DNA from 2 places in the Clostridium thermarum genome. Region 2 is predicted to be linked to the other one. Evidence: a T-box and tRNA genes for the amino acid it is inferred to sense, from the RefSeq annotation. Region 2 holds a T-box; the other holds one or more tRNA genes.
The links. The T-box of region 2 lies ahead of leuS (leucine--tRNA ligase). A T-box ahead of a tRNA ligase gene usually reads a tRNA of that ligase, here a tRNA-Leu.
Positions count from the first base shown of each region.

Region 1: it has a tRNA-Leu gene. The T-box ahead of leuS (leucine--tRNA ligase) is inferred to sense a tRNA for this amino acid. The anticodon was not compared.

Region 1 is NZ_CP040924.1:567,761-579,843, reverse strand. It holds gene FHY60_RS02585 (methyl-accepting chemotaxis protein) at 1-150, shown strand, start outside; tRNA gene FHY60_RS02580 (tRNA-Pro) at 562-637, shown strand; tRNA gene FHY60_RS02575 (tRNA-Gln) at 648-722, shown strand; tRNA gene FHY60_RS02570 (tRNA-Lys) at 726-801, shown strand; tRNA gene FHY60_RS02565 (tRNA-Leu) at 807-890, shown strand; tRNA gene FHY60_RS02560 (tRNA-Gly) at 910-984, shown strand; gene FHY60_RS18580 (trypsin-like peptidase domain-containing protein) at 1,150-1,296, opposite strand; gene FHY60_RS02550 (hypothetical protein) at 1,482-1,844, shown strand; gene FHY60_RS18215 (hypothetical protein) at 1,778-1,969, shown strand; gene FHY60_RS02540 (glycoside hydrolase family 2 TIM barrel-domain containing protein) at 1,945-2,766, shown strand; gene FHY60_RS02535 (glycoside hydrolase family 3 C-terminal domain-containing protein) at 2,903-5,029, shown strand; gene FHY60_RS17725 (beta-xylosidase family glycoside hydrolase) at 5,039-5,143, shown strand; gene FHY60_RS02530 (ABC transporter permease) at 5,262-8,615, opposite strand; gene FHY60_RS02525 (ABC transporter ATP-binding protein) at 8,618-9,322, opposite strand; gene FHY60_RS02520 (TetR/AcrR family transcriptional regulator) at 9,490-10,095, opposite strand; gene FHY60_RS02515 (carbohydrate ABC transporter permease) at 10,303-11,226, opposite strand; gene FHY60_RS02510 (ABC transporter permease) at 11,245-12,083, opposite strand, start outside.
Region 2 is NZ_CP040924.1:2,436,920-2,449,002, forward strand. It holds gene sdaAB (L-serine ammonia-lyase, iron-sulfur-dependent subunit beta) at 1-95, opposite strand, end outside; gene FHY60_RS10970 (nucleoside kinase) at 196-1,854, opposite strand; gene FHY60_RS10975 (DUF421 domain-containing protein) at 2,099-2,803, shown strand; gene FHY60_RS10980 (DUF4363 family protein) at 2,800-3,180, shown strand; gene FHY60_RS18795 (AAA family ATPase) at 3,194-3,556, opposite strand; gene FHY60_RS18800 (AAA family ATPase) at 3,520-3,759, opposite strand; gene fba (class II fructose-1,6-bisphosphate aldolase) at 4,097-5,026, shown strand; gene FHY60_RS10995 (hypothetical protein) at 5,063-5,590, opposite strand; gene FHY60_RS11000 (nucleoid-associated protein) at 5,685-6,719, opposite strand; gene FHY60_RS11005 (DUF6106 family protein) at 6,752-7,255, opposite strand; gene FHY60_RS11010 (class IV adenylate cyclase) at 7,405-7,953, shown strand; tRNA gene FHY60_RS11015 (tRNA-Gln) at 8,086-8,160, shown strand; gene FHY60_RS11020 (GNAT family N-acetyltransferase) at 8,219-8,773, opposite strand; T-box leader at 8,973-9,190, shown strand; gene leuS (leucine--tRNA ligase) at 9,238-11,688, shown strand; gene FHY60_RS11030 (HesB-like protein) at 11,818-12,083, shown strand, end outside.

The sequences.
Region 1 (12,083 bases), 1.9 Mb from region 2:
CTTTCTCAAAATTCATCAATTAACTCACAGCAAATTAATGAAAGCATAAACGACTCTACTGCAGCCATGGAGCAAATTGCCCATACAGCTCAAAGCCAGGCTGAGTTAGCCCAAAAGCTAAACGAATTAGTTCTAAGATTTAAAATATAATACCTAGTAAGAAAATTAAAATATGCCGGCACAGAGGAGGTACCATGCCGGCATTCCAACTAATGAGTAGACGTAGCTATTGCTTGTTTCGGTGGAGTAAAATCTGAGCCATATTGAATGTGAACCTACCCTTCTATACTGGGACCCACAGAAAATGCTGAAGTAATATATTGGTATCTCCAATCAATGACAATTGGATTATCATTGATTGGATTTATACTATACCATATATTACTACATATTATGCCATTATAGGACAAATTGTTCCACATTTATAAGCCAAAATTTGCCTATGCCCCCCCAATCCTTTAATATTTTATGATCTATAAGTACATAGATTATTTTAAAAAATAGGTATTGACGAATAAATAAATTTCATATAAAATAACTTAGGCATGGAAATCAATTTAACGGGGTGTGGCGCAGATGGGAGCGCGCGTGGTTTGGGACCATGAGGTCGCAGGTTCAATCCCTGTCACCCCGACCATTGGATTCATTGGGATATCGCCAAGCGGTAAGGCACAGGACTTTGACTCCTGTATGCGAAGGTTCGAATCCTTCTATCCCAGCCATTTGGTTCACTAGCTCAGTCGGTAGAGCACATGACTTTTAATCATGGTGTCCGGGGTTCGATTCCCCGGTGAGCCACCAAGTGTGCAGATGTGGCGGAATTGGCAGACGCACTAGACTTAGGATCTAGCGCCTACGGCGTGGGGGTTCGACTCCCTTCATCTGCACCATTTATTTTAAATTTAATATGCGGGAGTGACTCAATGGTAGAGTGTCACCTTGCCAAGGTGAAAGTTGCGGGTTCGAATCCCGTCTTCCGCTCCAATAGAAAGAAAACAGAGACAGGTTCTCTGTTTTTCTTTTTATAAAATGTACAAGTTCCCTAGGTTGTGGATCTTTTAAGTCCTTTAATTCCTCAAGCAGTTACTATTTTTAGTGTAGTTTCACCAAATTTGATGCTATATTAGCATAAAAAAAATATGGCTATCCCTATAGTGGATTACCTATAGCTACAGCAAGCTCGCCAACAACTAATTTAGAAGAATCCCCATAAACTGCAGTTGTTAAGTCTGAAGCTTCTATTTTTAAAACTGCCAGATCGGTTTTGGCATCTTTACGTATTAACTTTGCTGATATCTTTATTATAGAATTGCTTCCTTAAATGAAGCTTAAATATTTGTATTTCAAAAACCTATAAATTTTCATGTCATTTATGTCAAATTACTATGATTGAACATTATTCTTGGAATGTATACGATTTAATAAGAACCATTAATATATATAAAATCCACCGAAACAAAAGTGTATTGGAGGTTTTAACTATGTTTAAATGTATAGATATCAGTGGAATTTGGAATTTCCACCTTGACGGAAATAAAAAAGGCATGCCTCCTGTTTTCAGAGACACAATTACCCTGCCGGGCACCACTTCCTATGCCAAAAAGGGCAATAGAAATGAAAGCAGAGAAGTTGGCTTTCTAACAGATATTTATGATATAACAGAAAATCTATCCCTTGGGAAACATATCATTAACATACTGGTGGATAATACGCATTACCCAACAAAGGGCGGCCATCTAACCTCACCGGATACGCAGACAAATTGGAAGATTATGAGATGGGTGAGGATGTTCTTTTATGGAGCGAATATGAGCCCAACCTCTACACCTTTAAGCTTGGTTTAAAAATCAATGGTTCTCTAGTAGATACGGCTGAAGTTACCACTGGCTTAAGAAAGCTTGGTTCCGATGGGGATAAATTCAACATTAACGGAGCAAAACCTTTATGCGTGGAAAACACGATGGCTTGATCTTCCCAAAGACCGGCTTTGCTCCCACTACTGTAGAAGAGTGGCTTAAAGTGCTTTCAATATCCAAGTCCTATGGCATAAATCATTACCGCTTTCACACCTGCTGTCCACCGGAAACTGCCTTTGTGGCTGCTGATATATTAGGAATCTATATGCAGCCTGAACTTCCTTTCTGGGGAACCATGACTGACGAAAGCTACGAAAATCATAATGCCGTAGAGCAGGAATACTTAATAGCTGAAGGTCTTGCCATGTTGAAGACCTACGGCAACCACCCTTCCTTTGCAATGATGTCTCTTGGCAATGAGCTGTGGGGCAGCAAGGAAAGGATGGCAGAAATTCTGCGCCTCTATAAAAGTATTGATAACAGACATTTATATACCCAGGGCTCTAACAACTTCCAGTTTACCCCGGTTATCTTGGAGGAAGATGACTTTTTCAGCGGTGTAAGATTTTCACGAAACAGGTTAATAAGAGGTTCTTATGCCATGTGTGACGCTCCACTGGGCCATGTGCAGGTGTGCGAACCAAGCACCATGAAGAGTTACGATGAGAACATAGTTCCAACAGAAATAGAAATCGATAAGACTTCGGTAAAAGCAGCCGGAGAAACTATTGAAATACAATTTGGCACAGGAACAAAGAAGGTGGAAGCAATAAGCTCCGATGTCGGACTTATCCCCAAGGTACCGGTGGTTTCCCATGAGATAGGCCAATATCAAACCTATCCCAATTTCGATGAAATATCCAAATATACCGGTCCATTAAAGGCAGGCAGCTTTTATATTCCATACTGAATTACTTTAAATCTGACAAATTCCAACCGGCTGACGTGTTAGATGTTGATACACTAAGGAAAGTGCTTAATACAATTTACCATTGACAATGGACAATTGTCAATTTAACAGATATTACAATACGGGAGTGATAATAATGAATTCAAACAAAAACAAGTACGAGTATCCCTTTCAAAACCCCTCCTTGCCCATGGAAGAAAGAATTAACAACCTCCTAGATCTTTTGACAAGGGAAGAAAAAATTCAGCTTTTGGACAGTGGTAACCACACCATCTCCAGGCTTGGTTTTTCTGTGGCCGGCCAGGTGGAAGGCTATCATGGTGCTGCACTAGGAGGCCCCGGTAAATGGGGGGGCGATGTGCCTATGGCCACCACACAATTTTGCCAAGCTATTGGTCTAGCAGAAACCTGGGATCCCATACTGATTAAAGAAGCGGCTGAAGCAGAAGCTATAGAATTCAGATATGCCTATCACAAGCTTGGCAGAGGCGGTCTTGTAGTAAGGGCCCCCAATGCCGACTTAGGAAGAGACCCTCGATGGGGACGGACAGAGGAATGCTTTGGTGAAGATCCATACTTCAACAGCGTAATGACCGTTGCCTTTGTTAAGGGCTTGCAGGGGGATGATCCGAAATATATCCGGACAGCTTCCCTCTTAAAGCATTTTTTAGCTAACAGTAATGAGGATACCCGTACCTCCTCTTCTTCAGACTTTGATGACCGCTTATTCAGAGAGTACTATTCCTATCCCTTTATGAAGGGTTTTACGGTGGGAGGAGCTGATAACTATATGACGGCCTATAACAAATATAATGGCATCCCCTGTATAATAAATCCCTTTATCCGGGATATAACTATGAAGGAATGGGGTGTGGACGGTATTATCTGCACCGATGGAGGCGCCTTAGGTCTTTTGGTAACAGATCACCACTATTACGATAATAACAGAGATGCTTCCGCCGCCTGTATCAAGGCCGGTATAAGCCAATTTTTAGACCCCCTATACACCGATGGCGTTAATGAGGCCTTGGATGCCGGTTTGATAAGTATGGAGGACATCGATGAAGTTTTGAGGAGAAACTTGAGAATCATGATCCGTCTTGGCCTTCTGGATCCACCTGAAATGGTGCCTTATACAAAAATTGGACAAACGGCTCCCTGGGAAAGTGAGGCGCATAAGGCCCTGGTAAAGAAGGCTACACAAAAGTCCATAGTGTTATTGAAGAACAGTAATGACTTACTTCCTCTTGATAAGTCTTCCTTAAAAAGTGTTGCCGTCATCGGCCACAAGGCTGACATTGTACACGTAGATTGGTACGGCGGAGATCTGCCCTACTCTATCACTCCACTGCAGGGGATAAAAGATAAGCTAGGAAATAATGTTACTGTAAATTATGCCTTTGATAATACCAATAATGCAGCTGTGGAGGCAGCATCAAAATCGGACGTAGCCATAGTTATAATAGGTAATGATCCGGTATCCGGAAACTTAGGCTGGGCAATCACGCAAATGGACAGTGAAGGCAGAGAAGCTGCCGATAGAAAGTCTATAAACTTAGAAAAGGCCGATGAAGACATTCTGCAAGAGGTACTTAAGGCCAATAAAAATACCATCCTTGTGCTGGTTTCCAGTTTCCCATATGCAGTTAATAGGGCTCAGGAAACTATACCTTCCATTTTGCACATGACCCAGAACAGCCAGGAGATGGGCAGTGCTCTGGCAGATGTAATTTTCGGAGACTATAATCCTGCTGGCCGTCTTGTGCAGACCTGGCCAAAGTCCCTGGACCAGGTGCCGGATATTATGGATTATAATATCCGAAACGGCCGAACCTACATGTATTTCAAAGGTGATCCACTTTATCCCTTTGGCTATGGTTTAAGCTATACAAAGTTCAGGTACTCAGATTTAATACCAAGTTCAACTGAAATAGGTCCAAATGACACTCTGACAGTCACTGTAGATGTTGAAAACATAGGGTACCGGGACGGAGAAGAGGTAGTCCAGCTGTATGTTGAATATGTAAACTCCTCTGTGGAACGTCCTATAAAAGAATTAAAAGCCTTTAACAGGGTTATGATCGAAGCCGGTAAAAAGACTTCTGTTGGGCTTTCCTTTGATGCAAGGGATACCGCTTATTGGAATGCTGAGAAGGCTGCTTGGGTAGTGGAAGATGTAGAACTCATAATAAAGGTTGGTGGTTCTTCCTCCGATAAAGATCTATACCAATGCTGCAAAGTAAAAATAAAACATAACAATTAGGAGGCAAATATGACTACTATAGTCACCGGTGGCTTCACAGGGGTATTCTTTGGCTTGTATGCCACAAGTAATGGAACTGATTCTACTTCCAATGCTACTTTTCAAATAATTTAAGATATGTAATAAAAACTATCCACAAAGCATAACCCTTTCAAGTTATACTTTGTGGATAGTCTGTTAATTCTGTATGTTTCTATATCCCATTTGTGTGGAAACCATAAGTACTGCACCCTTATTCTGCACTTTTCAGGGATTCAATCATATCTATCTTGTCAAATCTCTTATACATAGCCAGGTTTACCGCTACGGAGAACAATATGGTCAATAACACTGAGATCAAGAATGAAATTGAACTGATTTCTTCCAAGAACATTATTACATTGGTTTCTGCGGCATACAGGACAAATTTATTCATCAGTATTCCTGCAAGTATTCCCGCTAAACTGCCTATTACAGTAAGTATCATGTTTTCCCTGTATATATAAAGGGCCAGTTCGTGGTCATAGAAGCCCAGGAGTTTTATTGTTGCAAGCTCCCTTCTTCTTTCTGTAATATTGATATTTGTCAGGTTATAAATTACAACAAAGGCCAGGACTCCAGCGGAGATTATAAGTATCAACACTACGGAATTTATGCTGTCTATACTCTTGTTGTAATCAATGTGGATGTTATTCTTAAAGCCCACAGAGGTTACCCCTTCTATAGTTTTCAGTTCTGCAGCGGTTTTATTCTGAGCCTCCTCGGAAGTGTCCTTAAGCAGTCCATAGAAGCTGTTATAGCTTACATCACTGCCCATAAGCTTTTTATAGTAAGCTGGACTCATATAAACATAATGCTGGATATAGTGCTCTGTTATACCTGCTACCCTTGCTTTCACAACCCTATCCTCTAGGGTAAGCTCAATGGTATCCCCAAGGGCTTTCTTGGTAAGCTTGGAAAGCTTCCTTGTCAATATGACCCCATCATCCTGAAACGCTATTTCTTGCCCCTTTGTATTTAAATAAATATAGCTATTAAACTGATTCTTATCTTCCGGAACAATTATATAAGCATCCTGACTTTTTGAGTCTCCCATACCTACAGACCCATTCTTTGAATAAAAAAATAATATGGACTTAACGTTATTATTTTTTTGCGCCTCTTCCTTTATGACATTTTTGTCTGATTCAGTAACATTTTTATTCAGATTTCCCTGCATGTTATACCGGTAGATCTCTTGGAATTGAGCTTCTGTTGCACCTATTATTCCTTCCTTAAGCCCAAAGCCGGTGATCATTAAGCCTGTGCAGGCAGCTATACCAATAACCGTCATGAAGAGCCTCTGCTTATATCTGAAGATATTTCTGGCAGTAACCTTCCTTGTGAAGCTCAACCTTTTCCATATGAAGGAAATTTTCTCCAAGAATATGACCTTACCGGACTTTGGTGGCTTTGGTCTCATAAGGGAAGCAGGCACTTCTCTTAACTCATCTATGGTTGCCCCCACTGCCGCCGCTGCGGTAAAGAATACGGCCAGCAGTGAAGCCTGAAGGGCAAGACCTCCATTAAAGGGTGTTAGGGTATCCGGAATAGCATAAAGGGATCCATAGGCATTTATAATAAGCGGCGGAAACAATCTAAAGCCAATGGAAATTCCTATAAGACTTCCAACAGCACTGGCTGAAAGTGAGTATATCAGATAATGGGCTACAATGGCCCCCTTGGAATAGCCAAGGGCATTAAAGGTTCCGATCTCCATCCTCTTTTCCTGCACCATTCTGGTCATAGTGGTGAGGCTTACCAAGGCTGCCACCAGGAAAAATATTAGGGGGAAAGCCTTCCCGATATTATCGATTCTGTCACTGTCCTGCCTGTAGGTTTCGTAGCCTATGTTAGCAGACCTGCCTAAGACATACCACTCAGGCCTTTTGATGTCTGCAAGCTTTTCTCTGTTTTTCTTAATTTCAGCTTCAGCCTCTGCAAACTTCTCATTGGCATCCGCCTCTTCCTTCTTTAATTTTTCTTTATTTTCTTCCAGTTCTTTTTGTCCATCCTCCAGCTCTTTCCTTGCGTCTTTAAGCTTTGTTAAGCCTTCCGCTCTTCCCTGCTTCAGTTCAACTTCCGCTTTTGCAATTTCTTTTTTGCTCTTTTCAAGCTCCTCTTCACCTTTTTTAAGGGCTTCCTCCCCGGCTAGGAGTTCTCTTTCTTTTGCCTCCAGCTCTTGTTTACCGCTGCTTATAGTGGCCTCTGACTTGTCAAAGTCTTGCTTTAAGGTCTCTATGTCGAAATAGGCCTTTATGCCTTCCAACATATTATCATTTTTCAGTGCAGCATACATGTCGTCAAAGTTCTTTCCTTTGATGTACTTCTCATAAAGTCTGTTTATGTCATTATACTGATAAGCATAGGTAACATCGGTAGGATCTGCTTCCATCAGCAGCCTTGCCTTTTCCACCTCTCCACTTATTCCAGCGGAAATACTTTCTGCGGCCTGCTGCTTTCCTGCTGCTAGCTTAGCTTCGCCTTCCTCAAGTTCTCTCTTGCCGGCTGCAAGCTGAAGTTTTCCCTCTTCTATTTTATTTTTATTGGCAGCTATTTCCGCTTCACCGGATAAGATTCTCTTTTTCCCATCCTCTATCTGTTTTTGTCCATCTGCCATCTTTTGATTGTAGCGAGCCTCATTTTTCTCTAATTCTCTCCACCCCCTGGCTATTTTCTCTTCTGCATCATTTATCTGCCTATGGGCATCGGCAAACTTTTCTGCAGCTTCTTTTTTAGCGTCTTCAAGTTCAAGCTCTGCCTCTCTCAGTTTATCCTCTGCTGTATTTAGAACCTCAGCATATCTTAACTCATTTCTTGGCTTGCCTAAATCCTTTAGTGACTTTTCTATATTACTGATGTAATTTTTGTAGGCTTCATTGTCCAAAAGGCTGTTAGTAGACTCATCGCTTTCAGTTCTCACATAGATCTCTGTATATACTTCACTTTTGAAAACCTCAGGCAGTATATACACAAAACCGCTTACACTGCCGTTTCCCAATGAGCTAAGCTGTCTTTGGGCAGATACGTATAAGGGAGATTGGGCCGTTCCCACAATAGTAAATTCCATATGTTTCAAGCTATCTTCTAATTTACTGTCGTTGCCGGACTTAAGGATTAGCTTATCCCCAAGCTTTAGATGAGCCCCTTCCAAAAATTTATCCTCTACCACTGCTTCCCTGGAATTTTCCGGCTTTCTGCCCTGGGTAAGCCTTATATCGTTGATACCCCCTTCCGGACTGAGAGAGTTGATATTCAGCACCAGCTGCCTTTCATTCAATTCCGTCACCGCATCAATGGAGTAAGCCCCCTCAGCCTTTGTGACCCCATCTAACTTTTGAATTTCAGCCAGGTCTCCCTCAGTAAGACCAAGAGTGGAAATTATCCTAAAATCCATAAGATTGGTTTTACTGAAGTAAGCATCTCCTGATATCTTCATATCGGGGCTTGTTGCCCGCACTCCTGCATAAAAGGCTACGCCCACTGCAATGATTATTACTATTGATAAAAACCGTGAAAGTGTCTTTTTTATGTCTCTTAGTAAATTTTTTAAAAAAGTTTTTCCCATGTTTACCACTCTATACTTTCTATTGGAGCCGGATTTTCATTCCTTTTGATACTTGCTATTTTTCCACTCTTCACGGTTATAACTTTATCAGCTATTGGTGCAATAGCCGAGTTATGAGTTATTACAACCACTGTCATATTGTACTTCTTTGCCGTATCTGACAGCAGTTTTAATATAGCCTTGCCGGTGTTATAGTCCAGGGCACCGGTAGGCTCGTCACAAAGCAATAGCTTAGGATTTTTTGCAATAGCTCTGGCTATAGATACCCTTTGCTGTTCTCCTCCGGAAAGCTGTGAGGGGAAGTTGTTGAGTCTATCGCCCAGTCCCACACTTTTCATCACTTCCTCCGGATCCATGGAATCCTTGCACAGTTCCACTGCCAGTTCTACATTTTCCAAGGCATTTAAATTCTGCACCAAATTATAAAATTGAAATACGAAACCAATGTCTTCCCGCCTATATTTTGTAAGGAGCTTCTTATCAAACCTGCTTATTTCATTGCCATCTACAAAGATACTTCCCTCCGTTACATAATCCATACCGCCTAAGAGATTGAGTATTGTTGATTTTCCTGCACCGCTGGCCCCGAGAATGATAACAAACTCACCCTTTTCTATAGAGAAGGAAACATCATCTACTGCTGTAATCACAACTTCGCCCATATCATAACACTTTTTTACGTTTTTTACTTCTACAAAACTACCCACTTTTTTGCGACTCTCCTTTCTTTATTTCTGATTAAAGTATCATTAATTTGAAGATTTTGGCAAGAAAAACAGAAAAAATCCCCCATAATTATTCATTATTAATTGATGAACCGACGTTCTCTTTTCACTCAAAAATATAGCTTTCTATCACAGAAAGCATATTACTATTATTCTACATCTTCTGTATCTAATTTATTTACAAGGTCCGTATAGAAAATGTCTATTAGGTTTAGTATAATTTTTCTAACTTCCTCACCCTCTTGCTTTTCCCGCACTATAATAGCAATAGATTCCACCAGGCTGTAAGAGATGAGATAGATACAAAAGTCGTCCTTGAGTCTCTTGCCCTTAATTGACAGTTCATATTTCATCTTTTCTGCAGTTACTCTGCTTATAAAATCAACAAATATACTCTTACAGTTTTCATACTTAGAGCCTTTACTTTGGTTGAGAAGTATTGAAATTTCAGTACTGCTGGAGTTAAAGATCTCCACTGTTTCTTCCATAAGCTCATCAAATACTACAGATGCCCTTTCATTAAGCTCTACCTTGTCAAACTGCCCTATATAGTTAATAAGCCTGTGATACACAGAGCCTATGAGATTCTCATATATATCTTCTTTTGAGTAGAAGTACTTATATATGTTTCCCACTGAAGTATTGGATTTTTTAGCTATACTTCTTATGGACGCCCCTTCATACCCCTTCTCCATAAACTCCTTCAGGGCCTCTTTAACTATACGGTTTCTCACTTCGTCTTTCAGATATTGCATTAGAAAACCTCCGTTCATTTTTAAATTTTATACCTCTTTTTTTTTAATGTCAATAGTTTGTACAGAAAGAAATTATATGCAATGAACATAAAAATAAAATCATGGAAAAACCCAATAAAATAAGAATTTTCCCATGACATATATTCACTATTATGGAGTTAATATTATTCAAAACACAATCAATATGTTTCAGCATAGTATTTCATACTATTCCTTTACACTTCCTACATTTATTCCAACTACGAAATACTTCTGAAGGAAGGGATATACCAAAAGTATGGGCGTTGCTGCAACAATGGTAATTGCAGCTCTTATGGATTGCGGGGTTACACTATTGCTTAACTGGGATCCTCCGCTCCGGGCAGCTATACTGCCTTGAACTGCTGAGGCAGTGGCACTGGTGCTCATAGATGTGGCCAATACCTTCATAAGTTCATACTGCAGAGTACTCAAGTGCTGCTTTGAAGAATTATAAAGGAAAGTATCAAACCAAGTGTTCCATGCTCCAACAGCCACAAAGAGTCCTACTACAGCTAAAACAGGTTTACAAAGAGGGAAGATTACCTGCATAAAAATTTTAAACTCTCCTGCGCCATCAATTTTGGCAGCTTCTACCATACTATCCGGAAGGGACTTTATATAAGTTCTTATAACGATAAGATTAAAGGCACCTATCATGGATGGAATAACATAAACCCAGAAGCTGTTTATAAGCCCAAGCCTTTTTATGAGGAAGTATCCCGGTATCAAGCCGGCGTTAAAATACATGGTAAGAACAAACACCACAGTGATGAATTTTCTGAAAACATACTCTTTCCTGCTCAAAGTATAAGCAAGCATGGCAGTAAAGAACAAATTAAGTACTGTTGAAAGTACTGTCCTTGCTACAGATACGAAAAAAGCACGATACACATAACCGTTTGCAAAAATGGATTCATAATTAAACAATGTCCACCTTCGTGGCCATATATAAATTCCTCCACGCATGGTATCTGAGGCATCATTAAAGGATATTGCCAATGTATTTAAAAAAGGGTATAGGGTTACAACAACGAGCGCCAACATAAATATTGCATTAAATATATTAAATATTCTGTCTCCAAGCTTCATTTTTTTTCTTCTCTTTTTCATATTATACTGCCTCCTCTCCTAAACCAGCTTTTCTTCTCCGATTCTACCTGCAATGAAATTTGCCATAAATAGCAGTGTTATACTAACTACACTTTTGAAGATTCCGGCTGCGGTAGCAAGGGAATAATTAAACTGCTCAATACCGTATTTGAGAGCAAATATATCAATGGTCCTGGAATAGTCTTGTACCAGACCGTTCCCTAAGAAATACTGTATTTCGAAACCGGCATCCAGAATATGTCCGATATTCATGATAAGAAGTACCATAAAAGTTGGTTTTATGCCTGGAAGGGTGATGTGAATCATCTTCTGAAAACGTCCTGCTCCATCCATTTCTGCAGCCTCATACAAGGCCGGATCTATTGATGCAATAGCTGCCAGATAAATTATTGTATTCCATCCCACTTCCTTCCAAACGTTAGCTATACCTACAATTGGCCAGAATAGCTTTGGAATACTCAAAAATGCAATTGGTTGATCTATAATGTTAAGTTTCATAAGAAGATTGTTTAGTATTCCAATTGCCGGATCAGTTGAAAGGACATTTGCAATTATTCCTGTAGCAATAATCCAGGATAAGAAGTGTGGTAAATAAGATATTGTTTGAACGGTACGCTTCAGGAATCTATTTTTTATTTCATTAAGCAGCAGTGCCAAAATAATGGCAGAGGTAAAGCCCAATACCAGATTAATTAAACTCATTGCCACTGTATTTCTAAAAACTTGACCAAAGCCCATATAAGAGAAAAGGTCTTTAAACTGTTTAAGGCCTACCCACTGTTGTTTGAAAAAGCTCGTTCCAGGTCTGTAGTTTTGAAAGGCCATTAGCCATCCCCAAATAGGTACATATGCAAATA
Region 2 (12,083 bases):
GCCATCTTCCCAAGCCTGGCAGCACCGGCAGTGTGAGAGCTGGAGGGACCTATCATAATGGGCCCAATAATATCAAAAACACTGTAGCTTTTCAAATTTGATACCTCCTATGTAGATTGCGAAGCAGATAATTTTTTCTTTTTCTATTTTCCCTCTTAACCAAAATAATAAACCGCCCTTACGGGCAGTTTATTATCAATATTTGTAGAAGCAGCTTCCGCCGATAAATTCCCTTAGAATTGAATTTTCGGGAACTAACGAAGTATCTACTTCCTTAAAGAAGCTCAAGAAGCTTTTTAACTTGCAAGCCTCGTAGTATACTGGGCTGTCGTTTTTTATTTTAGAAAGCTCTTCCATAGCAAATTTTTTCAGAACACATAATTCATACACGAGAGTGGAGTTAAACATTACGTCGGACTCTTCTTGGAAAACAAAGATATTTTTTTCCTCTCCTCGTCTTATGGAAGGCCACATCATCAAGGTCTGCTCTCCACCATAACCTCTGGAAAGGAAATCTCGCACTATCCTTCTGATTATTCTTACGTCTGTAGTTGCAATTCGGTTATGGTCATCCAGATTAAGCTGAGTTAAGGCACTTATATAGATTTTAAACTTATTCTCAGCTGGTACAGTGGATGTAAGCAGGTCGTTCAGACCATGTATACCCTCGATTACCAACACCCCATTTTTAGGAAGGGATAGTTTTTCTCCATTCCATTCCCTCTTTCCTGTCTTAAAATTGAAGGTTGGAATTTCTATTTCTTTTCCCTCCAGCAAATATACCAAATGCCTATTAAATAAATCTAAATCCAAAGCATATAGTGACTCAAAATCCGGTTTTCCATCTTCATCTAATGGAGTATGTTCTCTATCTACAAAGTAATCATCCAAGGATATAGGAATAGGTATATGGCCGTTAACTCTAAGCTGTATGCCAAGTCTCTTGGAAAAAGTGGTTTTTCCTGAAGAGGATGGCCCAGCTATAAGTACTACTTTAATCTCTTTTCTGTCATTAATCATATCAGCTATATTTGCAATCTTCTTTTCATGCAGCGCCTCTGCTACTCTGATTATATCAATAATCTCTCCGCTTTCAACCTTATCATTTAAAGATCCCACATCTCCCACTCCCAAAATATTTCCCCACTGCTCAGTTTCATAGAAAATTTTTGCAAGTTTTTTTCTCTCTACCAAAGGGGGGATTTCATTAGGATTAGCCTCTGTTGGAAATCTAAGTAGAAAACCCGGTTCGTAATATATGAGATCGAATATATTAGCTATACCTGTTGAATCTGCCATGAAACCATAGAAGTAATCATATCTTCCATCAAGTTCGTACAGTTTAAGTCTTTGGATGTCAATATGTTTTAGCAGTCTAACCTTATCCGCCAATCCATAGCCTTCGAAAATCATTATCGCTTCTTCTTTTACCACATACACCTTATTAATTGGTAAGTTTCTGTTAATAATTTCTGTCATCCTTGCTTTTATTTTAATTATGTCTTCACTGTCTAGTGCGGGTTCTTTATGAATTTCTCCAAAGAGCCCTTTACTTATTGTATGCTCTATACTTATTGTTGCATTTGGAAACAGATCATATACTGCTTTTATCAGGATAAACTGAAGTGTTCTGACATAAGCTTTCATACCAATGCTGTTCCTTATGTCTACAACTTCAAAAGTTCCAGATTCAGTGACTTCACTGGATAACTCCAAATAATTGTTGTTTACTTTACCTAGAATTGGGGGAATGTCCCCTTCTAATTTAAATTCTCTTATAATATCACATACTGTGGTTCCTCTATCAACAACTACATTGTTACCATTTTGCAGTAATAAATTTATTTTGCTCATTATACCTACCACCCTTCTTGTGCCAATATTTTCATTATGCACTCTAGTTTCTTCTATCATTTATGTATATATGCAATAAAGTTAAAATTCCGAATGTAATTACATTATACTTTAAAATTGATGTTTTTGTTATATAAATACATAAAGTTATCATAATCTTTTAAAATTTACATATCACTCATAATTTTTTGACTTTTATGAAAAAATATACTACGAGTAATTTGCAAAGCTTGGGGGATACGATATGTTTATTCTTTTATTTCGTACTATAATCTTATTTGTTGCTGTAATTTTTTCTATGAGAATAATGGGAAAAAGGCAAATTGGTCAGCTCCAGCCCTATGAATTAGTGGTAGCCATTATGGTTTCAGAACTTGCTTCCCTTCCAATGCAGGATACCCGTATACCACTGCTGCATGGAGTAATTCCTATAGCAACACTACTTATCATTCAAATAATTATCTCTATTCTGGAGTTAAAATTTGATAAAGCAAGAAGCATTATTGACGGTAAGCCCAGTATAGTTATTTGCAAGGGAAAACTGGTAATTTCAGAATTAAGAAATCAAGTATTTACTGTTAATGATTTAATGGAGGAACTAAGGATAAAAGGATACTTTAGTATCGAAGACATCGAATACGCCATACTAGAGACAAATGGCCAGTTATCTGTTATTCCAAAGACAAGTTCAGAGCCTGTTACCAAGGGAGATATGAATGTATCCTTAAAGGAAAAAAATCTTCCCCTTACTGTCATAAGTGAAGGAAAAATCATTCACCAAAATTTAAGAATATTAAAGAAAGATGAACAATGGCTTAAAGCACAATTGAAGAATAATCATATAAAGACTGAAAAAGATGTCTTTATTGCAATTATGAATTCAGAAGATGAGCTTTACATACAGGATTATTCAGAAGATACTAATAAATCTAAGGAGATAGAAATATGAAAAATGCTTTGATTTCCTTTAGTCTTTTTTTACTATTGCTTGTAGGGATGTATTTTTCACTTAATTATCTCAAAAGTACCTGTACCAAGATCCTAGCAGACAGTACAAAGCTCGAAGAACTCATTCTTGATGAGAAATGGGAAGATGCTGATAAACTCTCTAACGATCTTTATTATTATTGGGAAAACAAATCAATGGTACTTTCCATCTTTGTAAATCATATGGAGATAGATGCATTAAATAATGAAATATTAAAGCTAACCCAATATGTGAGAACAAAAAGTAAAGACGAATCATTAGCCAGTACACATGTTGTAAAGTTTTATACCAATAGTATAATAAACTTGCAAAAAATAACTATACAAAACATTTTGTAATAGTATTATATGATTAAAGTAAAAAAGGGTGGCAATCCACCCTTTTAATATTATAAATATTTTTTGCTTTTTCTAACTCTTCCCTGCAGCACCGTTCCACACTATAACTTGCTTTATGGTAAAGCTCCGTTAGTTCAGCATAATTTTTTTCTGAAACACTTTCAATCTTGCAGGATATATCACTCGCAGTGTTATGCCTTTCCTCCATACACTCTAATAGCGCTGATTGAATTCTAGGGGTTGCTCTGTTTATTTCATCTGCCAATAGAATGTTTGCAAAAACCGGCCCTCTTCTAAAGGTAAATTCACCAGGCTTTTGATTATAAAAGTTTATCCCGGCTAAATCTGAAGGCAGCAAATCCGTTGTAAACTGCACTCTTTTGAAATCTCCGCCAGTTGATTTTGCAAAGCCTTGGCCAGCATAGTTTTACCTGCACCTGGTACATCCTCCATAAAGACATGACCACCACAAATTATGCTGGTCAGAATTACATCTATTATCTTTTCTTTGCCGACAATTACTTTATTGATATTTTCCTTAATCTTCAAACTTAGTTCCTTGATATCTTCAGCTTTCACTCTAATCTCCCCGCAAGTTATAGAATTTAATTCCATTAATACGAATTTTACAATATTAATTATTACACAGGTTCACATTGAAATAACTACCAATTGTCTATAAAATATAAATGATAGTTTAAAATGTGGTTTATAGCAGAGAAAAATCCTAACTTTAAAAAGAGTTAATATGTATATCTTGGTAAAAAAGAAAGCTGAAGAGTAAAAAAGTTATAAAAAATCCATAATAGATATAGAAAAATAAAGCTGATTGCTTTATAATGAAATTGTACATATAAGTCCCAGTGGGTCATTGTATGTCCCAAACCATGTATTTTATATGAAAGGTGGAATATAAATGGCATTAGTTACAACTAAAGAAATGTTCAAAAAGGCCTATGAAGGCGGCTATGCTATCGGTGCATTCAACATCAATGACATGGAAATTATCCAGGGAGTTGTAAATGGAGCAAAAGCAAAGAATTCAGCAGTAATTCTTCAGTGCTCAACAGGAGCATTAAAATATGCAGGTGCAAGATACTTAAAGGCTATGGTTGATGCTGCTGTGGCTGAAACCGGATTAGATATAGCATTACATCTTGATCACGGTCCAGATTTAGATGCTGTTAAACAGGCAATAGATGCTGGATTTACATCCGTTATGTTTGATGGCTCTCACTTTGAATACGAAGAGAATGTAAGAAGAACAAAGGAAGTAGTTGAATACGCTCATGCTAGAGGCGTTGTTGTTGAAGCTGAGCTGGGAGTACTTGCCGGTGTTGAAGATGATGTTCAAAGCGATCATCATGTATACACTGACCCAGATCAAGCTGTAGACTTTGTAAACAGAACTGGCGTTGATTCCTTAGCTATAGCTATTGGAACAAGCCACGGTGCATTTAAGTTTACAGGCGAAGCTAAATTAAGATTTGATATCCTTGAAGAAATTCAAAAGAAGTTACCTGGATTCCCAATTGTTCTTCACGGAGCTTCAGCTGTTGATCCAGAAGCTGTTGCTACATGCAACAAATACGGCGGAAACATTGCCGGTGCTAAAGGAATTCCTGTTGAAATGTTAAGAAAGGCAGCATCAATGGCTGTATGTAAGATTAATATGGATACAGACCTAAGACTTGCTATGACTGCAGGAATAAGAAAAGTATTTGGAGAAAATCCAAAGGAATTTGACCCAAGAAAGTACCTTGGAGAAGCTAGAACTGCTATCCAGAAGACTGTTGAAGATAAAATAGAAAATGTACTTGGTTCCGTAAACTCAATGAGCAAGTAATTTTAATGTAAAAAACCACGGTTATCCGTGGTTTTTTTACTTTATCTCTTTTACACACCAGCGATTATCTTCCTTTATTATCAATAGAATTTCCTCTGTAGGTTCAGCGGGCCCTGAAGAGGTTTCCCAACAGTACTTAATTTTAACCTCATAGATATCATTTGTAAGTTGCTTTCTGCTTAAAACCTCATACTTACTGAGCCAAGGACTGGATCCACCTATAATCCAAAAGCTTTCATCAGCCTTGCCCCACTTTTTAATCATCTCTTCTTTTAGTTTTTCACAGGCAACTGCATATTTAAAGACACCATTTCTCATCTTATCGGCTTTTGTCCAAAGTTCTATGACCTGGTCTAAGCTTGTAGCGCCAAACTCATCCAAAGCCTGCTGAAAAAAGGATACCTGTGCCTTTGATTGCTGGTGAGACACCGGCTCTCTACCGATGCTCTTTTCAACTATTTTGCTTTGAGGTTCAATTCTTGCACTTACATTTTTTACTTGTGGCATTGAAAGAAGCATTGCTCCAATAAATATCAGTAAAATTAAATCCCTTATTCTGTTCAAAAACCTCACATCCTTTGATAAACTAATTTATATTTAGCTTATCTCATTGTGAGGTTTATTATTTAAAAAAATTAAATATTCGCTATAAATACTATTACTTTTCTATATAATTCATAACATGTTTAATAACCATGTTGATACTGCCATCACCGTTTCTTATAATTTCAAATTTTCTGCTGTCATGATAGGTATCTGCATCTATGTATAAATCTATTTCCTTATCAATTTTCAGCCTGATTCTTTTTAATTTCTTTTCTACCCATTGTTTATCTACAGGTAGTTTTTCTTCTATACCTTGAGATTGAACAAAGGCCACAAAAGCTTGCTTTTCATATTCATCTTCAAAAATGTTACTTGATAGTTCTCTAATATCTATATGGTCTTCTTCCTTTAAGCTTTTCTTAATAGCAGACCTTATATTTTCTGCCTTAACAGCGTCATTAACAGCATTTGCACGGGTCCAGTTTTCTGCAGCATTTAGAAAGCTTTTAGTAAGATCTCTCTTACTGTTTATAAGAGTACATCCTAAAAAGCTGCTCAAGAAATACTTTGCTCCATACTCATCTCCCTCACCCTTTTTGCCTTGTTTATCAATAACCATCAAATGATAGTTTGCTTCCTCTGTCATTGGTATGATAAAAGCACATTTCTGAATCTTTTGTGCACTTACCGGAAGACCAGTGGCTTGTGGTATGATCTTTATACTCATTCTATTATCTACGAAATCTATTTTATGAGTGTAATTCTTCACATAATCCATTTTAAAAAGGCCAAGCATCGGTCCAAATTCAGTAGAAAAAGCTACTGCCATCAAATCACAGGATGGAATACTACTATTTGTTTTCATAATTCCAAAAAGTGTTCTTGCAATTTCCTGTGACGCCTCTATAATTGTACAATGCCCATTAAGGTATTCTTGAGTAACTTCCTTAATAATCCCTCTACCAGAATTAAAAAGAGCATATTTAAGCTCTTCGTCTTTCAATGCTCTTTCCACATGTCTTAAAACAAATTTATGTACTTCTTCATTTAATTCAAGAGGATACTCATTTAAAATGGGTTCGTCGGAATTCACATCAAGTATATGTACAATAGCTTCATTTATGTTCACTTCATTAATGTATTCCAAAGTATGTCACCTCTATAAAAGCCTTGATTAAATTATAGGAATTTCTTTACCGCCTTTGGATTGTACCTATAGCACAAATCTATAAATTTCTCATTAGGCACAAAGTGTATCTGCATCCTATTGGTTCCCCCTGTTACCATGGCAGCATATACTCTTTCCTTAGAGGTTGAAGGATAAAGCTTTAAAACTTTTTCAGGCTTATTTGAGAAATCTTTTACCGGGTCGCTATCCAGCGGAGCCAATAACTCAATTTCTTTGGCACTGAAACTGACTAGTCTCTTTCTGGATTTCATTTCATATATTACATCTATATCTATATCCCCATTAGTAAAATCATATTCATATTCTCTATATAACTTTTTCTTCAGAAAGAATAAGCCTACTGCGGTTCCGATAGCTATAACAGCCAAGGGAAGATTCATTCCACCGCCTACGAATAAGAAACCCAATACTCCAAATACATAAGTTGCCCCGTTAGCAAAGGAATAAGCCGCTGTTTTTTGCGTAGTTACTAATTGTTCATAAAAACTGTCCATAATCACACCAAACCTTCCAATTTCATAAATATTAACTATTGCTATTGAACTTTTTATTATTTATTATTATAACAGAGATTATATTTCATAGTCAAAGGATATATGCTCAAAGAAAATTATTTGTATACTTTTACAATTGAGGTGTTAAGATGCATGAACTAGAAACAAGAATATTAGATATAGACGTAGAAATAATCAGAAAAAAAATGCTAGAACTTGGAGCAGTAAAAGTAAAGGCAGAAAATCAAACAAACAATATTTTTGATTTTCCCAATCGTCAGCTTCTTAATAATAAGGGGTATGCCCGAATAAGAATAGCAGAAGATTTGTTAAACAACAAAAATGTATACTATATGACTACCAAAAAAATGATCAGTCAAGATAAGTTCAAGGTTATGGAAGAAAATGAAGTGATAGTTGATTGCCCTGATACGGCTGAAAATATATTTAAAACCTTAGGCTTAGAACTTGTTCAATCTATAAAAAAGTATAGGGAAAGTTATAAATATAAGAATTCACTCATAGAAATAGATATCAATGATAGAAATTTTTGTCCCTTCCCATACCTTGAGATTGAAACATATAGTGAGGATGAATTGCAAGAGATTGTGAACCTTCTTGGATATACCATGGATGATACCACATCAAAAACCATATATGAAATATTGGGCGATAGAGGTTTAACTCCAGGACTATAGCCTATTATCGAAAGTTAACTTGATCTTGCGACAATTTCCCCTATTTTTCGCCATAATGCTGATTAATAAAAAAAGTTTTTAAAAAGTTATTGACTCTTTTTATAGACGTGATATAATACATATTGTCGGTGATGCCCAGTCGCCAAACGGCAAGGCACCTGCCTCTGGAGCAGGCATCTGTTGGTTCGAATCCAGCCTGGGCAGCCATAAAAGGACTTGAGTAATCAAGTCCTTTTGTTTTGCTAAAAAAGTTCTTAAACCCGGATTAAGCGTAGGGCACTGAGGACAGGGAATAAAAATAGTCTTCCTTTGTGATAGAGTAGCATACATCATCCTGTATGCTTCCGTCATATATTTGACTAGCTTTTCTTAATATACCCTCATATTTAAAATTACACTTTTCAATTACTTTTTTTGATCTAAAATTAAAAGGAAAATGATAGCAGGATATAAGCTCAAGGTTTTCTTCTTCAAATAAATATTTAATTACCCTATTAACTGCTTCAGGCATTAAGCCTCTGCCCCAATAGTGCTCAGACAGTACATAGCCAATCATTTTTGCCTTTACTTCTCCCCTCTTTCTATCAACATGGGTACCGATTGACCCAATAACCTTTCCATTTTCTCTATACACTATAGCCCTAACCTCATCCTTTTCTATAAAGGATTGTAATATTCTTAAAGTTACCTCCTTATTCCCATGGGGTTCCCAGCCTGCGTAAGGACCTACATTTGGATTCTTAGCGTATTCATAAAAATCCTCTAAATCTTCAATTTTCCATGGTCTTAATATCATTCTCTCTGTTTCTAATATTTTCATGAGCCTCTCCCCCAAATCCAATTAAATATCTAAATTATAACACTTATTCAATATAATGTACAGAATCATAGATATTATTCCATTTCCTTACTTTCCTCTAATTACCTCCTATAATTTAGTTCCTCAATTATTTTCTGCAATTAATTACCCCTTGACGGTTTTTCTGCTTTAACATATAATATAAACAAAATTATACATATTAATTGCCATGATAAGGAGTAGTAGTGTATAGTCTACTTTAGAGAGCTGCTGGCTGGTGTAAAGCAGTGTAGTATATATATGAACTCGCCTTTGAGCATGATTGGTGATACAGTCTTGTAGACAAAATAGCCAGTCACGGGTTTGTCCGATATCGTAATAAAGTGAGGCTTACAGCCTAATTAGAGTGGTACCGCGGAAGTGTCTTTCGTCTCTTTGGAGATAAAGGGCGCTTTTTTTAATTGAAATTTTAAGGAGGATAAAAAATGGCTCGATACAGTACAGATGTAGACAAGAAGTGGCAGAGCAGATGGGAAAATACTGCCATATATAAGTTTAATCCCAACAACCCAGGTAAGAAACTATATGTTTTAGAAATGTTCTCTTACCCATCCGGTAGCAATCTTCACGCAGGGCATTGGTTCAATTACGGACCGGTTGACTCCTGGGCAAGAATGAAGAGAATGCAAGGTTATAATGTGTTTCAGCCAATGGGCTTTGATGCTTTTGGACTTCCGGCAGAAAACTATGCCATAAAGACAGGAATCCATCCAAAGGACTCAACCCTCAAAAATATTGAAACAATGGAAAAGCAGCTTAGGGCTATGGGGGCCATGTTCAACTGGGAGAATGAAGTGGTTACCTGTCTTCCGGAATATTATAAATGGACTCAGTGGGTTTTCTTAAAGCTCTATGAAAAAGGATTAGCTTACAGAAAGAAGGCTCCTGTAAATTGGTGTCCTAGCTGTAATACAGTACTTGCCAATGAACAAGTGGTAGAGGGTTCCTGTGAAAGATGCGGCACTGAGGTTACAAAGAAGGACCTTACACAGTGGTTCTTAAAGATTACAGACTACGCAGACGAATTGCTTGAAAAGCTTGATGATCTTGACTGGCCGGAAAAAACTAAAGCAATGCAAAAGCACTGGATAGGTAAATCCATAGGTTCCGAAGTAACCTTTAAGGTTGCTGACAGCGATCTTTCCTTCAATGTATTTACAACTAGGGTGGATACCTTATTCGGTGTCAGCTATGTGGTTTTAGCTCCTGAAAATCCATTAGTAGATCAAGTGACCACAGAAGAATATAGGGCAGAAGTCGAAGCCTATAAGGATGCTGCAAAGAAGCAGTCAGATATCGAAAGACAGTCTATTACAAGAGAAAAGACTGGCGTATTTACAGGTTCCTATGCCATTAACCCTATAAATGGCAAAAAAGTTCCAATATGGACAGCTGATTACGTATTGGCTACCTATGGAACCGGAGCAGTTATGGCTGTACCTGCCCATGACGAAAGAGACTACGCCTTTGCTCAAAAGTACAGCCTGCCTATAGAAAAAGTTATTGACGGTGGTACCGATGAACTCTTTACTGAAGACGGAGTACTGGTTAACAGCGGAGAATTCAGTGGTCTTTCTTCTGAAGAAGCAAGGGAAGCAATTATCACCAAGCTTCAAAGTTCAGGCCTAGGCAGCAAAAAAGTTAATTATAGGTTAAGAGATTGGCTGGTATCAAGACAGAGATACTGGGGCGCACCTATTCCTATAGTACATTGTGAAAAATGTGGAGAAGTGGCTGTTCCGGAAGAAAATCTACCTGTAGAATTGCCCTACAATGTAGAATTTGCCCCAGATGGAAAGTCACCGCTGGCTAAGAGTCATGAATTTATGCATACTACTTGTCCAAAATGCGGCTGTGAAGCCTTGAGAGATCCTGATACCCTTGATACCTTCGTTTGTTCTTCCTGGTACTATCTGAGATATCCAGACAACAAGAACAGTGAAAAAGCTTTTGATACTGATATTATCAATAAAATGCTTCCGGTAGATAAATATGTAGGCGGTCCGGAGCATGCTTGTATGCATTTGCTTTATGCAAGATTTATTACAAAAGCTCTCAGGGATATGGGATATCTCAATTTTGATGAGCCCTTCCTATCCTTGACTCATCAAGGCTTAATCTTAGGTCCTGATGGACAAAAGATGAGTAAATCAAAGGGCAATACCATATCTCCGGATGATTATATCAGTCAATACGGCTCTGATGTATTCAGACTATATCTAATGTTTGGTTTTGCTTATGATGAAGGCGGTGCCTGGAGCGATGATGGAATTAAATCCATAGCCAGATTTATAGACAGGGCTGAAAGATTACTTGACTCTGCTATAGAAGCCATTATAACCGGCAGTGGTAAATCCACTATAGATAAAGCAGAGAAGGAATTAAACTTCTGGAGACATACTGCTATAAAGGGAGTTAGTGAAGACTCCGAGAAGCTTCAGTTTAATACGGCTATAGCAAGAATTATGGAATTTACTAATGCACTTTCCAAATATATGGCTGAAACTGATAAGAATACTGCCTTCTTGAAGGAAACCGTAGAAGATTACATTAAACTTTTGGCACCTTTCGCTCCTCACTTTTCTGAAGAGATGTGGAATTCTTTAAATCCAGGCAATGATGAAAAAACATACTCCATATTCAATCAAAGCTGGCCAGTACTGGATCCTTCTGCCTTAATTAAGGATGAGGTTGAAATAGCTGTACAGATAAACGGAAAAATTAAAGCTAAGTTAATGATTCCAACTGATCTTACAGATGATCAGATAAAGGAAGCTGCACTGACAGAAGAGAGTATAAAAGCTGCTCTTGAAGGTAAAACTATTGCTAAGGTTATCGTTATAAAGGGGCGCCTTGTAAATATTGTTGCAAAGTAAAATAAAAGCACCTAAAAGGTGCTTTTATTTTTAAATGTTTTTATAAACCTATTGCATAATACCTCAAAGAGGTATATAACTATATTATAGTACTTTTTAAGTAATAATTATTTTCAATGAGGTGATTTTATGAAACTTATAGATATTACAGAAGAAGCTTACAAAGAATTTAAAAACTTCTTAGATGAAAACGAAATAAAGGAATACAATATCAGAATTAATTTTGCTGGCAATAGCTGCAGTGGACCAGCTTTTAATATCTCTGTTGATACTCCAAAAGAAGGAGATGTTGTGGAAAAGGTAAAGGACATTACTTTTATGACTGAAAAAGACATCACTGATGAATTTGGCGGTTTTGTGTTATTATCTACAGAAGAGAATAATGGAAGAGGTAT